DNA from 3 places in the Gryllotalpicola daejeonensis genome. Region 1 is predicted to be linked to each of the others. Evidence: predicted binding sites of a transcription regulator. Region 1 holds the regulator's gene; each other region holds the start of a gene.
What was found. Region 1 encodes LexA, which represses DNA repair genes until DNA is damaged. Its sites were predicted from a motif close to TCGAACANNTGTTCGA; they were not measured.
Positions count from the first base shown of each region.

Region 2: a site for LexA is predicted at 2,402-2,417, ahead of ABD736_RS12635 (HNH endonuclease signature motif containing protein). Genes of this name have one in related genera too.
Region 3: a site for LexA is predicted at 2,668-2,683, ahead of ABD736_RS11000 (HNH endonuclease signature motif containing protein). Genes of this name have one in related genera too.

Region 1 is NZ_BAABBV010000002.1:20,354-26,640, reverse strand. It holds gene ABD736_RS13005 (class I SAM-dependent methyltransferase) at 1-514, opposite strand, end outside; gene hflX (GTPase HflX) at 560-2,110, shown strand; gene ABD736_RS12995 (methylenetetrahydrofolate reductase) at 2,107-3,099, shown strand; gene lexA (transcriptional repressor LexA) at 3,121-3,822, opposite strand; gene ABD736_RS12985 (LysM peptidoglycan-binding domain-containing protein) at 4,051-4,461, shown strand; gene ABD736_RS12980 (histidinol-phosphate transaminase) at 4,503-5,627, shown strand; gene hisB (imidazoleglycerol-phosphate dehydratase HisB) at 5,632-6,240, shown strand; gene hisH (imidazole glycerol phosphate synthase subunit HisH) at 6,237-6,287, shown strand, end outside.
Region 2 is NZ_BAABBV010000001.1:2,608,858-2,615,144, forward strand. It holds gene ABD736_RS12625 (alpha-L-fucosidase) at 1-534, shown strand, start outside; gene ABD736_RS12630 (hypothetical protein) at 608-766, opposite strand; gene ABD736_RS12635 (HNH endonuclease signature motif containing protein) at 878-2,329, opposite strand; gene ABD736_RS12640 (GNAT family N-acetyltransferase) at 2,438-2,968, opposite strand; gene ABD736_RS12645 (M20 family metallopeptidase) at 3,097-4,437, shown strand; gene ABD736_RS12650 (ATP-grasp domain-containing protein) at 4,434-5,468, shown strand; gene ABD736_RS12655 (GNAT family N-acetyltransferase) at 5,465-6,022, shown strand; gene ABD736_RS12660 (four-helix bundle copper-binding protein) at 6,139-6,287, shown strand, end outside.
Region 3 is NZ_BAABBV010000001.1:2,249,690-2,255,976, forward strand. It holds gene ABD736_RS10990 (MFS transporter) at 1-782, shown strand, start outside; gene ABD736_RS10995 (hypothetical protein) at 902-1,174, opposite strand; gene ABD736_RS11000 (HNH endonuclease signature motif containing protein) at 1,239-2,660, opposite strand; gene ABD736_RS11005 (LLM class F420-dependent oxidoreductase) at 2,765-3,622, opposite strand; gene ABD736_RS11010 (hypothetical protein) at 3,684-4,283, shown strand; gene ABD736_RS11015 (amino acid permease) at 4,270-5,754, opposite strand; gene ABD736_RS11020 (TetR/AcrR family transcriptional regulator) at 5,942-6,287, opposite strand, start outside.

The sequences.
Region 1 (6,287 bases):
GCGAGTCCGAGCCCAGGTTGCGCGCGACCACCAGCCAGGCATCCGACCCGACCTCGAGTCGCGGCAGCCACGTCTGCAGCAGGCTATGCAGCTCGTTCTTGCCCACGCGGATCGGCGGGTTCGACCAGATCGTCATGAAAAACACGTCGGCCGGAACATCCTCAGGGCGCACCGCGTTGACGTTGGTGAGTCCGAGGGTGGCCGCGTTGCGGCTGACGAGATCGAGTGCCCGCTCGTTCACGTCGACGGCCCACACCGTCGCATGCGGGGAGTTGAGCGCGAGTGACAGCGCGATCGGCCCCCAGCCGCAGCCGAGGTCGAGCAGATGACCTCCCGGTGGCGGCTCCGGGGTGTTGCCGAGCAGCACGGCGGTTCCGGTGTCCACATGGTCGGGGCTGAACACCCCGGCGCCGGTCGTCACCGTGAGGTCGCGCCCGGCGAGGCGCACATCGATAGGCCTCAGCTTCGGGTCGCTTCCCGGTGACGCGCTGAAGTAGTGGTCACCGGAAGACATGTCAGAAACGTACAGCACCGACAGAACTAGAGTTAATCCTCAAATATGACCTCAGATCACACCACCTCCTCCGAGAACGACAGCCGCGTCGACGACGACGTCGTTGCTCGCGTTCTCGCGCACGCCGATTCGAAGGCGGCCGGGTATTCCCTGTTCGGCCAGCGCGCGCAGGCGTTGCAGGCGACGACGGATGCCTCACCCTTCGGCGACGCCGACGGCGAGCAGTTCGACCGCGATGAGCGCGCGGCGCTGCGCCGCGTGGGCGGACTCTCGACCGAGCTCGAAGACGTCACCGAGGTCGAATATCGGCAACTGCGCCTCGAGAACGTCGTTCTGATCGGCGTCTACTCGGGCGGCTCGCTCGAAGATGCAGAGAACTCGCTGCGCGAGCTCGCGGCGCTGGCAGAGACGGCCGGGGCGGTTGTGCTCGACGGCCTGCTGCAGCGCCGTCCGCACCCCGACCCCAGCACCTACCTCGGCCGCGGCAAGGCGGAAGAGCTCGCCGCGATCGTCGCGCACCTCGGCGCTGACACGGTGATCGCCGACACCGAGCTCGCGCCGAGCCAGCGTCGTGCGCTCGAAGACGTCGTCAAGGTGAAGGTCATCGACCGCACCGCCGTGATCCTCGACATCTTCAGCCAGCACGCCAAGAGCCGCGAGGGCAAGGCGCAGGTCGAGCTCGCGCAGCTCGAGTACCTGCTGCCCCGTCTGCGCGGGTGGGGCGAGTCCATGAGCCGTCAGGCCGGTGGCCAGGTCGGCGGCGCCGGAAACGGCATGGGGAGCCGCGGCCCCGGTGAGACCAAGATCGAGCTCGATCGCCGCCGCATCCACTCGCGCATGGCGAAGCTGCGCCGTCAGATCAAGGACATGAAGCCGGCCCGTGACGCCAAGCGCGCGAATCGCCGCCGCAACGAGGTGCCATCGGTCGCCATCGCGGGCTACACCAACGCGGGCAAGTCGAGTCTGCTCAACCGCATCACGCGTGCGGGAGTGCTCGTCGAGAACGCCCTCTTCGCGACGCTGGACTCGACGGTGCGCCGCTCGCAGACACTCGACGGCCGACCGTACACGCTGGCCGACACCGTCGGATTCGTGCGCAACCTTCCCCACCAGCTCGTCGAGGCCTTCCGCTCGACGCTCGAGGAGGTTCAGGACTCCGACGTGATCGTGCACGTCGTCGACGCCTCTCACCCCGACCCGGCGAGCCAGCTGCAGACGGTGCGCGACGTCATCGGCGAGGTGGGTGCGCGAGACATCCCCGAGCTCGTGGTGTTCAACAAATCCGATCTGATCGATGACGACACCCGCCTCGTGCTGCGTGGACTCGTGCCCGGCGCCGTCTTCGCGAGCGCCCGCACCGGCGAGGGTATCGACGAGGTGCTCGCCCGCATCGCGTACCTGATTCCCGACCACTCGGTCCCGATCGAGCTGCTCGTCCCCTACGAGCACGGCGAGATCATCGCGGCGCTCCACGATCACGGCCGCGTGACCTCGCAGAGCTACACCGAGCAGGGCACGCGCATCTCGGCGCTCATCGACCCGAGCCGCGTCGCGCCGTTCGAGCCGTATCGCCTCGAGGCGGCTCCGCGCGCATGAGGAAGGTGCCGTTCTCGTTCGAGCTGCATCCCGCCCGCTCCGAGCACATCGCGAAGCAGCTGCCCGACCGCATCGCGCGCCTCGTCGCCGCGGGGCCCGAATTCGTCTCGGTGACCTACGGCGCGGGCGGTTCGTCGCAAGACGCATCGCTGGACGTGCTGAAGCACGTGATCGAGAACCACCCCGGAGTGCGGACCATGGCGCACCTCACCTGCGTCGGGTCGACGGTGCAGCACGCGCACGAAACCGTGCGGACCTTCATGGATGCCGGCGTGCACAGCTTCCTCGCCGTCCGCGGTGATCTGCCCGTCGGCGCACCTGAGGATGCCTTCCCCGGCGACATCCGCACAGCAGCCGAACTCGTCCAGCTGATCCATGCAGTCCAGAACGAGCGCAGGCCGTGGCGCGAGGTCGCGGTTCCGGGCACGCCGGGAATCACGGTCGACCGCGACGGGCGCGAGCGCGCGGCCATCGCCGTCGCCGCGTTCCCGAACGGACACCCGTCCTCCCGCTCCTGGCAGCAGGACATCGACACGCTGCTCGCCAAGCAAGCTGCCGGCGCCAACCTCGCGATCTGCCAGATGATCTTCCACGCCGAGGACTACTTCCGCATGGTCGACGCCGCGCGCGCCGCCGGTGTCGAGCTGCCGATCCTGCCCGCGATCACGCCCGTGACGACACCGGCGGGACTGGCGCGCAATCTCGAGCTCTCGGGCGAGCAAGCACCGGCCGACTTCGCCGTGGCGCTCGAGGTCGAGCCGACCGAGGCCGGTCGGCGCGAGATCGGCATCGACTTCGCCGCGAAGCTCACCGAGCGCCTCATCGAAGGCGGGGCGCCAGGCATCCATCTGTACACGCGGAACATGCACGAGGTACCCCTCGCCGTGCTTGCGCGCGTCGGCCTCATCGACGACGCGCGCTATGCGCAGTTGATCGCGCCCGAGTTCACGAGCGAGGCGCAGGCCATCGTCGGGGAGCCCGCCTCGTAGGCCCCCCGACGTGCTTGAGCGTCAGACCGCGCGCAGAACGGCGACGACCTTGCCGAGGATGACCGCCTCGTCGCCCACGATCGGCTCGAAGGCCGAGTTGCGCGGCAGCAGCCAGGTGTGGCCGTCACGCTGACGGAACACCTTCACCGTGGCCTCGCCCTCGAGCATCGCGGCCACGATCTCGCCGTTCACGGCGTCCTGCTGCTGGCGCACGACCACCCAGTCGCCGTCGCAGATCGCGGCGTCGATCATCGATTCGCCGGCGACCTTGAGCATGAACAGGTCGCCGTTGCCGACGAGGCGGCGGGGGAGGGGGAACACCTCTTCCACCTGCTGGTCGGCGGTGATGGGGATGCCTGCGGCGATGCGCCCGACGAGGGGAACGAGCATCGCGTCGCCGACGGGCGCCTTGGTCTCGAAGTCGTCGGTCTGCTCGGCCGGTGACGGAGGGTCGATGAGGATCTCGAGCGCGCGTGGCCGATTCGGGTCGCGGCGCAGGTAGCCGGAGAGCTCGAGCTGGTTGAGCTGGTGCGTCACGCTCGACAGTGAGGCGAGACCGACCGCGTCGCCGATCTCGCGCATGCTCGGCGGGTAGCCGCGCGCGGCGAGCGACTTCTTGATCACGTCGAGGATCGCGAGCTGCTTGTCGCTGAGGTTCTTGCGGCGGCGGGTACGGCGCTTCGGTGCAGCGCCGGTGTCGGCGCTGACGGCATCTGTGGTCACGTCAAATCCCCAATGTCAGTGGTCGCTGGTTGCATTTCCACCAGTGAGCCACACACTAGCGACAAACCCCCTCTGTGTAGGGGATTTGTTCGAGCGAGTCGCCGAAACCGGTGGATAAGTTCGTGAATCATGCGGGGCTTGCATCAAGTTTAGATCGAAGATAGGTTCGTAAGCGTCCGAAATATCGAACAGGCGTTCCGAACCAGGTGACGAAGGTTGAGGGTTGAGATGAGCAGCTTCACTGTTCACACGTCCGCGAGGGCAGCGTTCAACGTGCGACGGCCCGTCGGCACGCCGGCGCATCCCGGCCCGGCGGTTCGCTCGCGACTCCGTGTGACCCGGCGCGGCAGGCTCGCGCTGGTCGCGCTGGCGTCGGCGCCTCTGCTGGCCGCCGCGCTCTGGTTCGGCGTCAGCACCGGGGCCGCGTCCGCGCAGGCGCCGTCGGCGGCGACCGCACACGGCAGCGTCGAGCACGTCACTGTCGCGCAAGGTGAGTCGCTGTGGCAGATCGCCGAGCGTGTCGCCCCTCACGCCGACCCGCGTGAAGTGATCGACGCAATCGTTGACATGAACGGGCTGCAGAGCACCGTCGTGACGCCCGGCGAATCGCTCGCGATCCCCGCGCAGTACGCGAGGTAGCTCAAGCGGAGGCCTGTCAAGGCGCCGCCTACGATAGAGGCGTGACGTCTCTCTCAGACCTCCCGATCCGTGACGACCTGCGCGGCCGTGAGCCGTATGGCGCGCCGCAGAAGCATGTCAGGGTCGAGCTGAACGTCAACGAGAACACTCACCCCATCCCCGACGACGTGCAGGCCGACGTGCTCGAGCGGCTCGCGAAGGCTGTGAGCGGCGCGAATCGCTACCCCGACCGCGAGTTCGTCGAGCTGCGCGACGCGCTGGCCGGCTATCTGGGCCACGGCCTGACGCGCGACAACCTCTGGGCGGCGAATGGTTCGAACGAGATCCTGCAGCAGCTGCTCCAGGTGTTCGGTGGCCCGGGCCGCACTGTGCTCGGCTTCGCGCCGACATACTCGATGTATCCGCTGCTTGCCTCCGGCACCGGCACCGAGTGGGTCGCGGGCGACCGAGACGCCGATTATGAGCTGTCGGCTGAGCGAGCCGCCGACTGGGTGCGCCGCACTCAGCCTGACGTGGTGATCCTGTGCTCGCCGAACAACCCCACGGGCACGCCTCTGTCTCTCGACGTCGTCGAGGCGGTCTACGAGGTGGCGCCCGGCATCGTGATCGTCGACGAGGCATATGCCGAGTTCTTCCCGGCCGGTGAGCCGAGTGCGCTCACGCTGCTGCCTGGTCGTGAGCGCCTCGTCGTCTCGCGAACGATGAGCAAGGCGTTCGCCTTCGCGGGCGTCCGACTCGGGTACCTCGCGGCAGACCCCGCCATCGCCGACGCGCTCCGCCTCGTCCGGCTGCCGTACCACCTGTCCGCGCTGACGCAGGCGGCGGCGCTTGGGGCGCTCGCCCACGCGCGCGAGATGCTCGCGATGGTCGACGAGATCAAGGTGCAGCGCGACCGCATCGTCACCGAGTTGACGGCGCTCGGGTTCCACCCCTACCGCACGTGGTCCAACTTCGTCCTCTTCGATCGCGTCGCCAACCCGCGCGAGGTGTTCGACGAGCTGCTGGCGGAGGGCATCATCATCCGTGAGATGGGCATCCCGAACAGCCTCCGCGTCTCCGCGGGAACCGAGTCTGAGACGAGCGAGTTCCTCGACGCGATGGCTCGCTACGTCGAGCGTCACGGCAGCCCGCTCGCGGAAACATCCGAGCGCGCCCCAGTAGGCTGAGCGCATGACCGCAGGCCCCCGCACCGCCTCCATCACGCGAGAGACCAGTGAGTCGCGCATCGAGCTGAGCCTCGACCTCGATGGCACCGGGCGCAGCGACATCCAGAGCGCTGTGCCGTTCTACGACCACCTGCTCACGGCCTTCGCCAAGCACTCGCTCACCGACCTCACCGTTCGCGCGACCGGCGACACCCACATCGACGTCCACCACACCGCCGAAGACACCGGCATCGTCCTCGGTCAGGCGATCCGCCAGGCGCTCGGCGACAAGAGCGGCATCAGCCGGTTCGGCGACGCGCTCGTGCCGCTCGATGATGCGCTCGTGCAGGCGGTCGTCGACATCTCCGGCCGGCCCTACCTCGTCCACTCCGGCGAGCCCGCCGGGTTCGAGCTGCACCTCATCGGCGGCCACTTCACGGGCTCGATGGTCAGGCACGTCTTCGAGGCGATCGCTTTCAACGCGGCTCTCACGGTGCACGTGCGCGTGCTCGACGGGCGTGACCCGCACCACATCGCTGAAGCCGAGTTCAAGGCATTCGCCCGCGCTTTCCGCCAGGCGAAGGCCTTCGACGCCGCGGTCAGCGGCATCCCATCCACCAAGGGCGCCCTGTGACCGACGCGCCATCGCGCCCCACGGTCGTGATCCTCGACTACGGCAGC
Region 2 (6,287 bases), on a different contig from region 1:
TCGATTCGGCACGGGTGGTTCTGGGCGGACGGCGACGAGCCGAAGTCGCTCGACCATCTGCTTGCGATCTTCTATGGCTCGATCGGGCTGGGTGCGAACCTGCTGCTCAATCTGCCGCCGGATTCGCGCGGACGCATTCCCGACGCCGATGTCACCCGCGTTCGCGAGCTGCGCGCCGAGCTCGACCGGCGCTTCGGCGAACCGGTGCGCGCCGAGCTGAGGCGCGTCGACGACGGTTGGCGTGCCGATTTCGGCGCGGACGTCGCGCTCGACCACCTCGAGGTGCAGGAGGAGCTGGCCGACGGTCAGCGCGTGGTCGAGTTCGAGATCGTGACGGATGCCGGTGAGCTGCTCGCGCGCGGCGGAAGCATCGGCTCGCAGCGCGTGTGCGTGTTCCCCGAACATCGGCTGCGGGCGGTGACCGTGCACGTTCGCGGGGAGGACGCGGAGCTGACGCGTGTGACCGGATTCCACACCGGCACGAGCACGGTGCCGACGATCGAATATGCTGCGCCGACCGACGTTCCGGAGTGACGGCGGCCCGGAATCAGAAGAAGGCCCCCCGCGGGGCCTTCTGTGTTGTTTGACTGTTTGGATCTGTGTTGGGTCAGTCGAACGGCTCTTCGCCGTCGGATGAAGCGACGGCGTCGCTGCCGACCACGGGGCCGTCGTCTTCGTCGTCGATGACGCTGGGGATGTCTTCGACGTCGAGATCGGGCCCTTCGGCTGGGTCCAGCGTGTGGTGCTGGTGTGCGATCTGGTTCATGCCTTCCGGTCTACGCCTGTCTGCGCACATCGGCACCATCGAATCCGGCCGCAGTTCTGCAGCGCGGAGTTCCGCCTTGGCGCGGGCAGGGCAGAGCTCCGCCGCCGCGCCTTACGCGGCGGTCGTGAGGTCACGTCTGGGCTTGTGCACCGCTTTGACCCATGCGGTGGCGTGGCTGCCGAAGATCCAGCGGATTTCGGGTGTTCCGTCTTCGCCCATGCGGAGTTGGTAGGGGCCGGTGTCGATGTCGTGGTGGTGGAACCAGCAGAGCAGGGTGAGGTTCAGGATGTCCGTCGGTCCGCCGTCGCGATCGGGTTGGATGTGGTGGACTTCGCACCACCTGGCCGGGATCGTGCAGCCGGGGATGATGCAGCCTTTGTCTCTGACCGCGAGTGCTCTGCGCTGCCAGGGGGTGGCGCATCGTTTCGTGTCTCCGAGGTTGAGGATCTTCCCCGCCTGGTCGACCTGGACTTCCTGGTAGCCGCCGGTCTCGGCGATCCGCTTCGCGGTCGTGGCGGTGATGGGTTCGTCTTCGCCGTCGATGCGCGCTGCCCCGTGCCCGGAGTCGAAGTCCTCCTTCGGCACGACGACCAAGACTGTGGGGTGTGCTCCGCCCATGGTGGGTGTCTCGGGTGCCCGTGCGGCGGCGGTGAAGACGGCGTGGAGGATGTCGGCGCGTTTCTGGTCTGGGGTGCGCATGTCCGTCGGCGGCTGCGTCTCGGTCGCCACGAGCGTGGGCGTGCCGCTCGGCGCGGCCGGCGCATCGCCACCTTCGCCCGCGGCGCCGTTGGCGGCGGCCTCCGTGACGGGGGCGGCGTCGGCGTGCTCGCCGTGGTCAGCCGCGGCACCGTCGTCGTCGGCCGGGGCGAACCTCACGGATGCGCCGGCTCTCGGGTTCACGTATGCGTCCAGTACGGCGCGGATGGCGGCGGCCTGCTCGACCGGGAGGGCGCCGGAGAACTTCACGAGGCCGTCTTTGGCGCGCCCGAGCCGGAAGAACCGCTTCTCGACGGCGGCTTTCTCCACCGGTTCCACCCCGTCGGGGTCGAGCACGAGAGCCCAGGCCTGGGCGGCGTCCACGACCGCGGTCGCCGGCAGGACTTTCGACAGGTCCACGAGGTTCTCGCATGCGGCTTCAACCAGTGCGGTGTCGGCGCGCTCTGTGGCCGGCAGCAGCGGTTCGATGATCGCCGCCGCCTGCGCCCGCCCGAGCACCCCGGCTTCGACCGCCGCCTCCAGCACGGGCAGCTTCGCCAGCCGGCGCGCCTCGACTACCCGCTCCCGGGCGTCTCTCGCCGAGGTGCGGGTCACGGTCTCCAGCGCGCCCCAGGGCTTCTTCGCCCCGAGCTTGCGCGCCAGGGACTCCTCACCCAGTGTCTCGTCCGTGCGGTTATCGACCTCGCGGGCGACGCCGAGCCGCAGCCCGTCCAGCACCCGCCCGGCATCCTCAACCGCCCGTGCGAACCCGACCAGCTGATCATCCGTCAGCACAGCAAGCGACACCGGCAGCAGCGCGCACACGCGCGCCAGCGCCTCGCACCCACTCTGCTGGTCTGACGCCATGTGATCCCCCGATCAACGTGACGCCAGCTTACCAAACGTTCGAATGTAGTGGAAGAACAATCCACAAAGAAATCGAATCTGTGTCCGATAGGGTGAGGGTGGCGAACCTCAGCCCAGTGCGCGAGCGAAATACAGCCCCTCCGGCACCTTGCCGACGTACGGTCCGTATTCCGCGATCGGCTCGTAGCCGAGCTTCTTGTAGAGCGCGATCGCCTCGGGCTGCTTGATGCCGGTCTGCAGCACGAGCCGCGAGGCGCCGTTGGCGACGGCATCCCGCTCGACGGCGTCGATGAGCAGCGTGCCGACCCCGCGGCCGCGCGCGGCGGCGATCGTGACGAGCCTCTTGAGCTCCCACTCGACACCGTTCTCGGTCTCGAGGCGGCGCAGCGCCGCGTGGCCCAGGGGAGTCCCGTCCGAGTCGATCGCGAGATACACGCCGGCCAACGTCGCGGGGTCGAGCACGAACGCAGACGCGCGCAGCTCCTGCTGATCGGCGGTGAGCGCAGCCTGCAGCTCGGCGTAGCGCGGGCCGATCTCATCGTCCATCGCGGCGCGCAGCGCAGCAGCCCGATCGTCGCCCCACTCGACACGCTCGATACGGACGGTCTGCTCGGTGCTCTCGGCGCTGGTGCTGCTCACGCGTCGATTCTCTCAGCCGCCGCCGACATCGCCCGCCGCGCGCGCACCCCGCAAGCGGGGCCGTCGCGTCCGGTCACACGCGGCAACATCCGAGCGCGGTGTCAGGGGTGCGGCCTAGCGTGGCGGGCATGGTCTTTCGTGATCTCGGGCATCCCGAGACGCCCGATCGCGCGTATGCCGACGCGCTGCAGGCGCGTGCCGAGAGATTGGCGGATGCCGCCGCGTTCATCACCTCGTCGTTCACCGGTGCCCCGGCAGAACTCGCCGCCGAGGTCGCCGCGGCAGTCGACTCGCTCGAGCCCGAGATCACCGCGCTGTCGCATCGCATCTTCGAGACGCCAGAGGTCGCCTTCCACGAGCAGCGCAGCGCCGGGGCAGTCGCCGCCGCCGTCGAGCGACTGACAGGGGTGCAGGCCACGGTCGGGGCCTACGGACTCGAGACCGCGGTCGAGGCATCCATCGGCTCATCACACGGCGGCGCGCCCACGGTGGCGATCCTCGGGGAGTACGACGCGCTGCCCGGCATCGGGCACGGCTGCGGCCACAACATCATCGCCGCGAGCGCGGTGGGCGCGTTCGCCGCGCTCGCGCGGCTCGGCGACCGGCTGCCGGGGCGCGTGGTGCTGCTCGGCACTCCGGCGGAAGAGGGCAGCAGCGGCAAAGAGCTCATGGCGCGGCGCGGCGCCTTCGACGGCATCGATGCCGCGCTGATGGCGCACGGCTTCGGGTACGACGCGATCGACCACCCGTTCATCGGGCGACGGATTCTGCGCATGGAGTTCGAGGGCGTCGCGGCGCACGCCTCCGCCTCGCCGTTCCTCGGCCGCAACGCGCTCGACGCCGTGACGCTCGCCTACCAGGCTGTCGGCCTGCTGCGGCAGCACCTGCCGCCGACCGACCGCGTGCACGGCATCGTGAAAGAGGGCGGCGAGCGGCCGAGCGTCATCCCGAGGCGCGCGGTGCTCGAGTTCTACCTGCGCTCGCACCGAGCCGACACGCTCAAAGAGCTGAGTCGTCGCCTCGCCGACATCGCCCACGGTGCCGCGCTCGCGACCGGCACGGGTGTGACGCTCGTGTGGGACCCGCTGCCCGCGACCCTGCCGACGCGGTTCAACCGCCCGCTGTCCGAGCGATGGGCGGTCCACCAGGCCACTCGCGGGCGCAAGGCGCTCACCTCGGCCGAGGTGCCGAGCGAGCTTGCCGCCTCGACCGATTTCGGCAACGTGAGCGTGCGCGTGCCGGGCATCCACCCGGTCATCAAGGTGAGCCCGCCCGGCATCGCGCTGCACACGGCCGAGTTCGCCGGGTGGGCGAGTTCAGAGGCGGGCGACCGGGCCGCGGTGGATGCCGCGTTCGGGCTCGCCTTGACGGCACTCGACTTCCTCGCTGACGGCGAGCTGAGGGCGGCCGCTCGGGAAGATTTCGAGGGCGCGGGCGGCGCCCTGAATGTAGAGGAGTATTTCGCGTGAGTTCAGCGCTTCCGGTGGCAGACGGTCCCGCGGTCTATGCGATCCACGAGAACCCGGAGTGGTTCGGGGTCTTCCGCGAGGCGTTCGAGGCAGAGGGTGTGCCGCTCGTCGAGTGGCTGCTCGTCGACGGCCCGCTCGACCCGCTCGCGGTGCCGCCCGACGGCGTCTTCTGGTCGCGCATCAGCGCGTCGAGCCACACGCGCGGCCACGCGCTCTCGAAGGAGTACGCGCGCTCGGTGCTCGCCTGGCTCGAATCGAACGGCCGACGTACGGTGAACGGCCGGGCCGTGCTCGAGCTCGAAGTCAGCAAGGTCGCCCAGCTCGCGGCCCTGAAGCGCGCCGGCATCGAGGTGCCGCGCACGGTCGCCGCGATCGGCACGGCGCACCTCGTCGACGTCGCCCGCGACTTCCACCGCGAGCTCGCGGCGCCGTTCATCGTCAAGCACAACCAGGGCGGCAAGGGCCTGTCGGTCGCGCGGTTCGAGTCACCGGACGACCTCGAAGCAGCGATCGCTCGCGGCGACCTCGACGAGCCGCAAGACGGCATCACCCTCGTGCAGGAATACGTGCCGCCGGCCGAGCCCTTCATCACCCGCGTCGAGATCGTCGGCGGCGAGTTCCTCTACGCGATCCGCGCCGATACCGCACGCGGCGGGTTCCAGCTCTGCCCTGCGGACGCCTGCGCGATCGATCCGGCGACAGGAAAGCCGATCACGCCGCCCGGTGCCACCATCGCACCGCAGCCGGGGGACCAGCTCTTCTCGCTGCGCGAAGGGTTCCGGCATCCGATCATCGATCAGTACCTCGCCTTCACGCGCGCGAACGGCATCGAGATCGCCGGCATCGAGTTCATCGAGACGGCCGACGGGCGGCTCGTGACCTACGACGTGAACACGAACACGAACTACAACGCGGCGGTCGAGGCGGTCGCGCCCGACTCGGGCGCGCGCGCGATCGCCCGCTATCTCGGTGGCCTGCTTGCGGATGCCTCGGCCGGCCGCCTTGCGCAGAGCGGACACCCGGCCCGATGAGCGACGCGACCACCACCCTGATCGACCGGCCCCGACCGGAATCCGACCTCATCGTGCGCCCGGCTCGCCGCGACGAGTACGCCGCGATCGGCGAGCTCAGCTACGCGGCCTACGCGAGCGACTATGAGATCGGCGAGGACTACGGCCACACGCTGCGGCACCCCGAATTGCGCGACGGCGAATACGAGATCTGGGTCGCAGTCGACGGGGTGACGGGCGAGCTGCTCGGCACCACGTCGATCCTGCGCAACGGGCCGGAGTCCCGCCGCCGCGCACTCGACGACGAGCTCTACTTCCGGCTGCTCGCGGTCGCGCCTGCCGCGCGCCGCCGCGGCGTCGGCGCTCGGCTGACCCGTCTGGCGATCGACCTGGCGCGCGACCGGGGCCTGCGCGCCGTCTCGCTCAACAGCGGCGAGAACATGGTGGGCGCGCATGCGCTCTATCGCAGTCTGGGCTTCGAGCGGGTCCCCGAGCGCGACGTCGTCTTCGGCGAGGGCGACGACGTTCGCACGGTCTACACCTTCGTGCGGGTCGTCGTTCTCGACGAGGGGTGATCGCGCTGGCCGCCGGCTAGTGACGCGGCGCCCGGTTCTCCGTAACATTTCGTCATATTGCGAGTGCCTCCGGCGGGGCGACCGCCGCTGCGGGGGCGAGCGGAACGGAGAACGAGATGGACACGATGGAGATGATGAAGTCCATGTCCATGGGCAGCATGCCGATGGACATGGGCGCGATGCAGGAGTGCATCCAATCCCTCAACGCCTGTTCGATGGCGGCGACGATGTGCGCCGGTGCCGACATGGGCGAAGGCGAGAGCAT
Region 3 (6,287 bases), on a different contig from region 1:
TCGCAATGGGCATCCGGCAGATGTCGCAGCCGCTCGGCGTCGCAGCGGCCGCCGTCGCGGTGCCGCCGCTCGCCGATCGCCTCGGGCCTGCGGGGCCGCTGCTGCTCGCGGCCGTCGTGCTCGCGGTGCTCACCGTGCTGTGTGCGCTGGGCATCAAGAATCCGCCGCGCCCTGCGCCGCGCCCCGCGTCGACCGAGGCTCCGGCTAACCCATATCGGGCGAGCGGATTCCTGTGGCGCATCCACCTCGTCTCGGTGCTGCTCGTCGTGCCGCAGTTCACGCTGTCGATCTTCGGGCTGGTCTGGCTCATCACGCAGCTGCACTGGAGCGCGACGGCCGCCGGAATCGTCATCGGCCTCTCGCAGTTCGTCGGGGCGATCGGCCGCATCGTCATCGGCTCGTGGTCGGACCGCGTGGGTTCGCGCACCCGCGTGCTGCGCTGGGTCGCCGTCTCGGGCGTCGTCGTGATGGCGGCGCTGGCCGCGACCGGTTCGGTGAAGTGGTCGGTCGCCGCCGCGGTCGTGCTGATCATCGCCACCACCGTGAGCGTCGCCGACAACGGACTTTCGTTCACCTCGGTGGCCGAGGCTGCGGGGCCCGCGTGGTCGGGCCGCGCCCTCGGGCTGCAGAACACGGGTCAGTTCCTCGCCGCCTCGGCGGTCGGCCCGGGCATCGGCGCGCTGATCACCGCGGTCGGCTACCCGGTCGCGTTCGCGCTTGTGGCGATCGCGCCGCTGCTGTCGATTCCGCTGGTGCCGCAGCGCGACCGGCACTGGGGCTAGGTGCCGCACCGCGCTCGGCGGCGGTGCGAGTGCGCCACTGCCTTCCGCTTTCCGCTACCCGGATCCGGGCGGCGAAATGCGGATCCTGGTGGCGCAACCGAACAGGGCGAGCGGATGCCTCAGGAGTCGCGCTTCATGAGGCCGGCCGGCCACAGCATCCGCTCGGCATAGCTGTGATCGCGGTCGAGCATGCAGTCGCACGCCGCGAACAGCAGCTCGCCGGTGCGCGAGTGGCGGAAGGTCTCGGCGTGCCAGGGCGCGACGAGGCGCAGCGCCTTGCGATCGTTCTCAACGAGTCCGCGCGACTTCAGCTCATCGTCGGGCTTCGCGGCGGACGTCATTGCGGGCTGCATGAGGGGAAGTGCCTCGAGCGGCACACTCAGAATGCTCATGCCCTATACGACCCGGCCGGCCCGGAATCGTGACGCGCCATCGGAAGATGCCCCTATCGGTCGGTCAGTTTCGCGGTATCCGGCGTCGGGCGCGGTGCGCTTTGCGCGCTTTGGGTCCGTCGAAGGGTGCGGGTTCGCCGGTGTCGGGCGGGTTCCAGGGGTCGGTGCGGCGGGTGGGCACGGTGAGCTCTGGGTAGGTGCGGTAGGTGCGGCCGCTTGGTGCGCGCCAGTCGAGGACTCCGTCGAGGTATTGCCGCAGTGACCACCCGGCCTGGTGTTTCAGCACGTGGTGGTTCTTGCACAGGTGCGCGAGGTCGGTCAGTGCGGTGGTGCCGCCGCGGGCATAGGCGATGGAGTGGTCGAGTTCGGTGTACTTGGGTGGGGCGCCGCAGCCGGGGGCGCGGCAGTGCTGGTCGCGCAGCTTCAGCACGCGTTTCAGTTCGGCCGGGACCCGGTAGGTGGTGCGGTCGAAGTCGAGGATGGCGCTGGTGATCGGGTCGGTGAGGATACGGCGCAGGCTGGGGGCCAGGGCGACGAGTTCGCGGGCGCGGAACGGGTCGATGACGCCCAGGCCGGGGATGAGGCCGGGCTGATCGTTCTTGCCGGCGAGGGTCTCGGCGGGGATCAGCACGTCCACGGTGACCGCGGCGCGGTGCTTGACCGCGGCGGTGCGGGCCTCGCGGGCCGGGGAGGCGGAAACTTTGCCGTCTCGGGTGGACCGCGCCTGATCGGTCTGAGTGTCGAGGCTGCCGATGGTGATCTGACCGTCGAGGAGCAGTTCGACGGCGAAGTCGGCCTCGAGCTGGGCGCCGGTGCGGGCATCGCCGGCGGCGCGAGCTTCCTGGGCGGCGTTCTCGAGGCCGGCCTTGATGCGGGCCGCGTCGGACAGCTCGAGGTAGGCGTCGAGGTGGGCCATGCCATCGCGGGCGGGGGTGAGCTCGATGTGCCGTTTCGCGAAGGCCCGTTCGTGGCGCCTGCGTAGCGACTCGGTCTCGAGGGTCTCCAGGACCTGTGCGGCCTTCTTGCGGAACCGGGCGAGGCCGAGCTTCTTCGCCCACGGCAGCAGAGCGGCCTCAGCGGCGACGCGGCTGCCGGAGGGAAGATGCGCGGTCTCGGTGATGATCTCGTGGGCGTGTGCGCGGGAGATGTCGCCGGCTTCCAGGGCGGCGAGCGTCGCCCGCAGCTCGTTGGCGAGGGTCCAGGCTTCGGCGAGGCGCTGCTCGGCGGTGCGCACGGAGATCTTCAGCGACGCGGCCAGCTCGGTGGCCAGGGACCGGACCTTCAGGTCGTGGCGGCGGGTGACGTCGGCCACATCGCCGGCGTCGATGGCGTCTTCGCCGGCGGAGCCTTCCGCGTCCATGAGCAGATCCGCGAGCACGCGCACCTCGGCCGCCTCGATCTTGGCGATTTCGCGACGCCCCTGACAGACGCGTTCGAGCAGCTCGGCCTGCCAGGAGGTGCCGAGATCAGAGGCGAGCGGCGTCACTCCTGAATCGAACGGGACTTCGAATGTCATAGTGAAAGTCAACCAGACACCACCGACATTGAATCGCCACAGGGTGACCGCCTGTGGATAACATCGACCGAGCGTCACACGACGCGCGGCACCACCGCCCCCAGCACATCGATGATCTTCGCCGGTTCGGGGTATCCGACGGCATACACATAGGTGGCGGTGAACCCCAAGCCGGCGAGGCGCTCGCACGCCGCCACGACCTCGTCGGCCGACTGTGTGGGGTCGAGCCTGATCATCGCCGTCTTCTCGACCGAGGAATAGGCGCGGCCGACCGCGTCGCAGTGGGCGCGCAGCACGTCGAGCTTGTGGGCGATCTCCGGCCCGTCGGCGAGGTTGCAGGCATCCGCGTATCTCGCAACGAGACGCAGCGTCTTCTTCTCTCCGCCCCCGCCGATGAGCAGATAGGGGTGGGGCCGCGTCAGCGACTGCGGCGAGTTGAGCGTGCGCCCCAGCTGATAGTGGGTGCCATCGAACGGGCCTTCGGAATCCGACCACATCTGCAGGCAGATCTGAACGGCCTCCTCGAGCTGGGCGAGACGCGTTCCGACGGGCGGGAAGTCGAAGCCGAGCCCCGCGGATTCCTGATCATTCCACGCCGCCCCGATACCGAGACCGGCGCGGCCGCCCGAAAGGACGTCGAGCGTCGTCACGGCTTTTGCGAGCAGAGACGGATGCCGGTAGATGACGCCCGTGACGAGCGTGTGCAGCTTCACGGTGGAGGTCTGTGCGGCGAGGAACCCGAGGGCGGTGTAGGCCTCGAGCATGGCGCGGTCTTCGGGGCCGATGCCCGGCAGTTGCCAGAAGTGATCCATGACGGTGATGCGGGAAATCCCGGCGGACTCCGCGTTCTTGGCGTGAGCGGCAAGCGTTGGGCCGAGAGCGGCGTCGCCGCCGTTCCAGGTGAAGTCGGCGATATGCAATCCGAGTTCCATGCGCAGACGATAGGCACGACGACGAGGCGAACGCCACAGTCTCATACGGCACGATGGAGGGGTGGCACTGTTCAGGAAGAAGCGACGCGACCTCGGCAGCTTCGTGCCGCCGGAGCCCGAGCCGCTCGCGCCCCTCGACGACGTCGTCGAGGACGCCCTGAAGATCGCCTACCACGGCGTGCGCATGGCGGTGAAGAACCACCTGATCGTCAACGCGCTGCGCGACGGCAAGCCGTTCGACGAAGCTGAGCTCGAGGAGTTTGCGCGCGGTGAGTACCACGCGCTCGCCGAGACGAATCGCGACGCGGCCGTTCGTGCCCAGCGCGACCTCGACCGCGAAGAGGCGAACACCGGCGGCCGCATCTACCCCGGCGGCAAGCCCGTCGTGGTCGAGCCTGATCACCGCCGCAAGCCGCTCGCGCTGCGTGCCGTTGCGCATGCCTACGACTCGACGGCCGTCGAACACGAGGCGCTGAAGCAGCTCGTCGACGAGGCGAAGGCGGCCGCGTGGGACGAGATCGGCGGCACGTTGGCAGCACGGCTCTCGGCACCGCGTGTCGACGACGACCCCGACTACGCCGCGTTCCGCGACGAGCGGCTCGCGCACTTCATCGACGAGGATCTGGCGGAGCTGATGAAGAGGTCGGCTACTCCCGAGTGATCGGCGGGCGCCGGCCCGGAATCGTCGGGAACATCCCCGTGTGGCCGAGCCGCTCCTCGGCGATCGCCATGATGCGGTCGCGCTGCAGGAACCACCCGAGGAACAGCAGCGGGATGATCACGATGAGCGAGGCGACCGTGTACGTCCCGACCGGGTAGTCGAACCCCATGAGCACGATCACCGCCACAAGGAACGCCAGGGTGAGCCACGAGGTGAACGGCGCCCCGAAGAGCCGGAAATGCGGGCGCTCGAGCTGGCCGGCATCCGCCATTCTCTTCAGCTTCATCTGGCAGAGGATGATCGTGCCCCAGCTCGAGATGATGCCGAGCGCCGACACGTTGAGCACGATCTCGAACGCCTGCGCAGGCAGCACGAAGTTGAGGCCGACGCCGAGCAGGGCGACGCAGAACGTGAGCACGATGCCGCCCCACGGCACGCCGCGCGAGTTCATGACCCCGGTGAAGCGAGGGGATGCCCCCGACTGCGCCATCGAGTGCAGGATGCGCCCGGTCGAGTACAGCCCCGCGTTCAGCGACGAGAGCGCCGCAGTGAGCACCACGAAGTTCATCGCGTTGCCCGCGAACGCCGCGACGGTCGGGTTGCCGATGTGCGAGAAGAACGTCACGAAGGGGCTCTCGTCGGCGCTGTACGACGAGAACGGCAGCAACAGCGCGAGCAGCAGCACCGAGCCGCAGTAGAACACCGCGATGCGGAAGATCACCGAGTTCACAGCCCGCGGCATGACCTTGTGCGGCTCAGGCGTCTCGCCTGCGGCGGTGCCGACGAGCTCGACGCCGGCATACGCGAACACGACACCCTGCACGATGACGACGGCGGTGACGATCGTCGAGGCGCCGTGCGGCAGCAGGCCGCCGTGCGCCGCGACCATGCCGATGCCCGTCGCGCCCTCAGAGGTCGGGAAGCGGAAGGCGAGGAAGACCGCGCCGACGATCAGGAACACGACGAGCGCGGTGACCTTGATGAGCGCGAACCAGAACTCCATCTCGCCGAAGACGCGCACCGAGATCAGGTTGGCCGAGAGCACCACGACGAGCGCGATCAGGGCGATCAGCCACTGCGGCGCGGCCGAGAACGCCGACCAGAACTTCACGTAGACCGCGACGGCGGTGGAGTCGACGATGCCGGTCATGGCCCAGTTGAGGAAGTACATCCAGCCGGAGACGTACGCCGCCTTCTCGCCGTAGAACTCGCGGGCGTAGCTCACGAACGAGCCCGACGACGGCCGGTGCAGCACCAGCTCGCCGAGCGCGCGCAAGATGAGGAACGCGAAGAACCCGCAGATCGCGTAGTCGAGCACCAGCACGGGCCCCGCGGATTCCAGTCGACCGCCCGCACCGAGAAAGAGACCGGTGCCGATCGCGCCGCCGATGGCGATCATCTGCAGCTGCCGCGCGCCGAGGCTCTTGTGATAGCCCTCTTGCTCGTGGCTGAAGTCCTCGACGGCCGACATCCGGTCGCCGAGCAGCTCGAGGCGGTTCTCTTTCGTGTCGGCGATGTCGTATTCGACGGATGCCTGGGGCGTCGGCTCGCTCGACCGAGCGTGACGCCCCGGCCCCTGCGGGCCGTGCGGTGCTGAAGACATGCGGTCCCCTCTCACTGCCAGTGAGACCAGCTTGGCCCCACGACGGGGGAGGGCGCTACTGGGCGCGCAGGCCGTCGACGACGAGGTCGAGCAGACGCGCGGCCTGAGGGCGCCAATCGGATGCCGGGTCGAGTCGCCACAGGAATCCGACCGCGAGCAGCACGTCTTCGGCGCTGAGGTCCGCGCGCAGCACGCCCGACTGCTGACCGCGCTCGAGCAGATGGCCGATGGCGCCGGTGAGCAGCTCGTGGATCTCCGCGCGCTCGAACGGCACGCTCTTGGTGGCGGCATCGAGGGCGCTCATGAGGCCGGCCTTCGTCATGCCGTATTGCGCCATGCGGTCGAACCAGGTGCGCAGCGCGGCGACGGGCTCGAGCTTCGCGATCCAGGGGGAGTAGGCC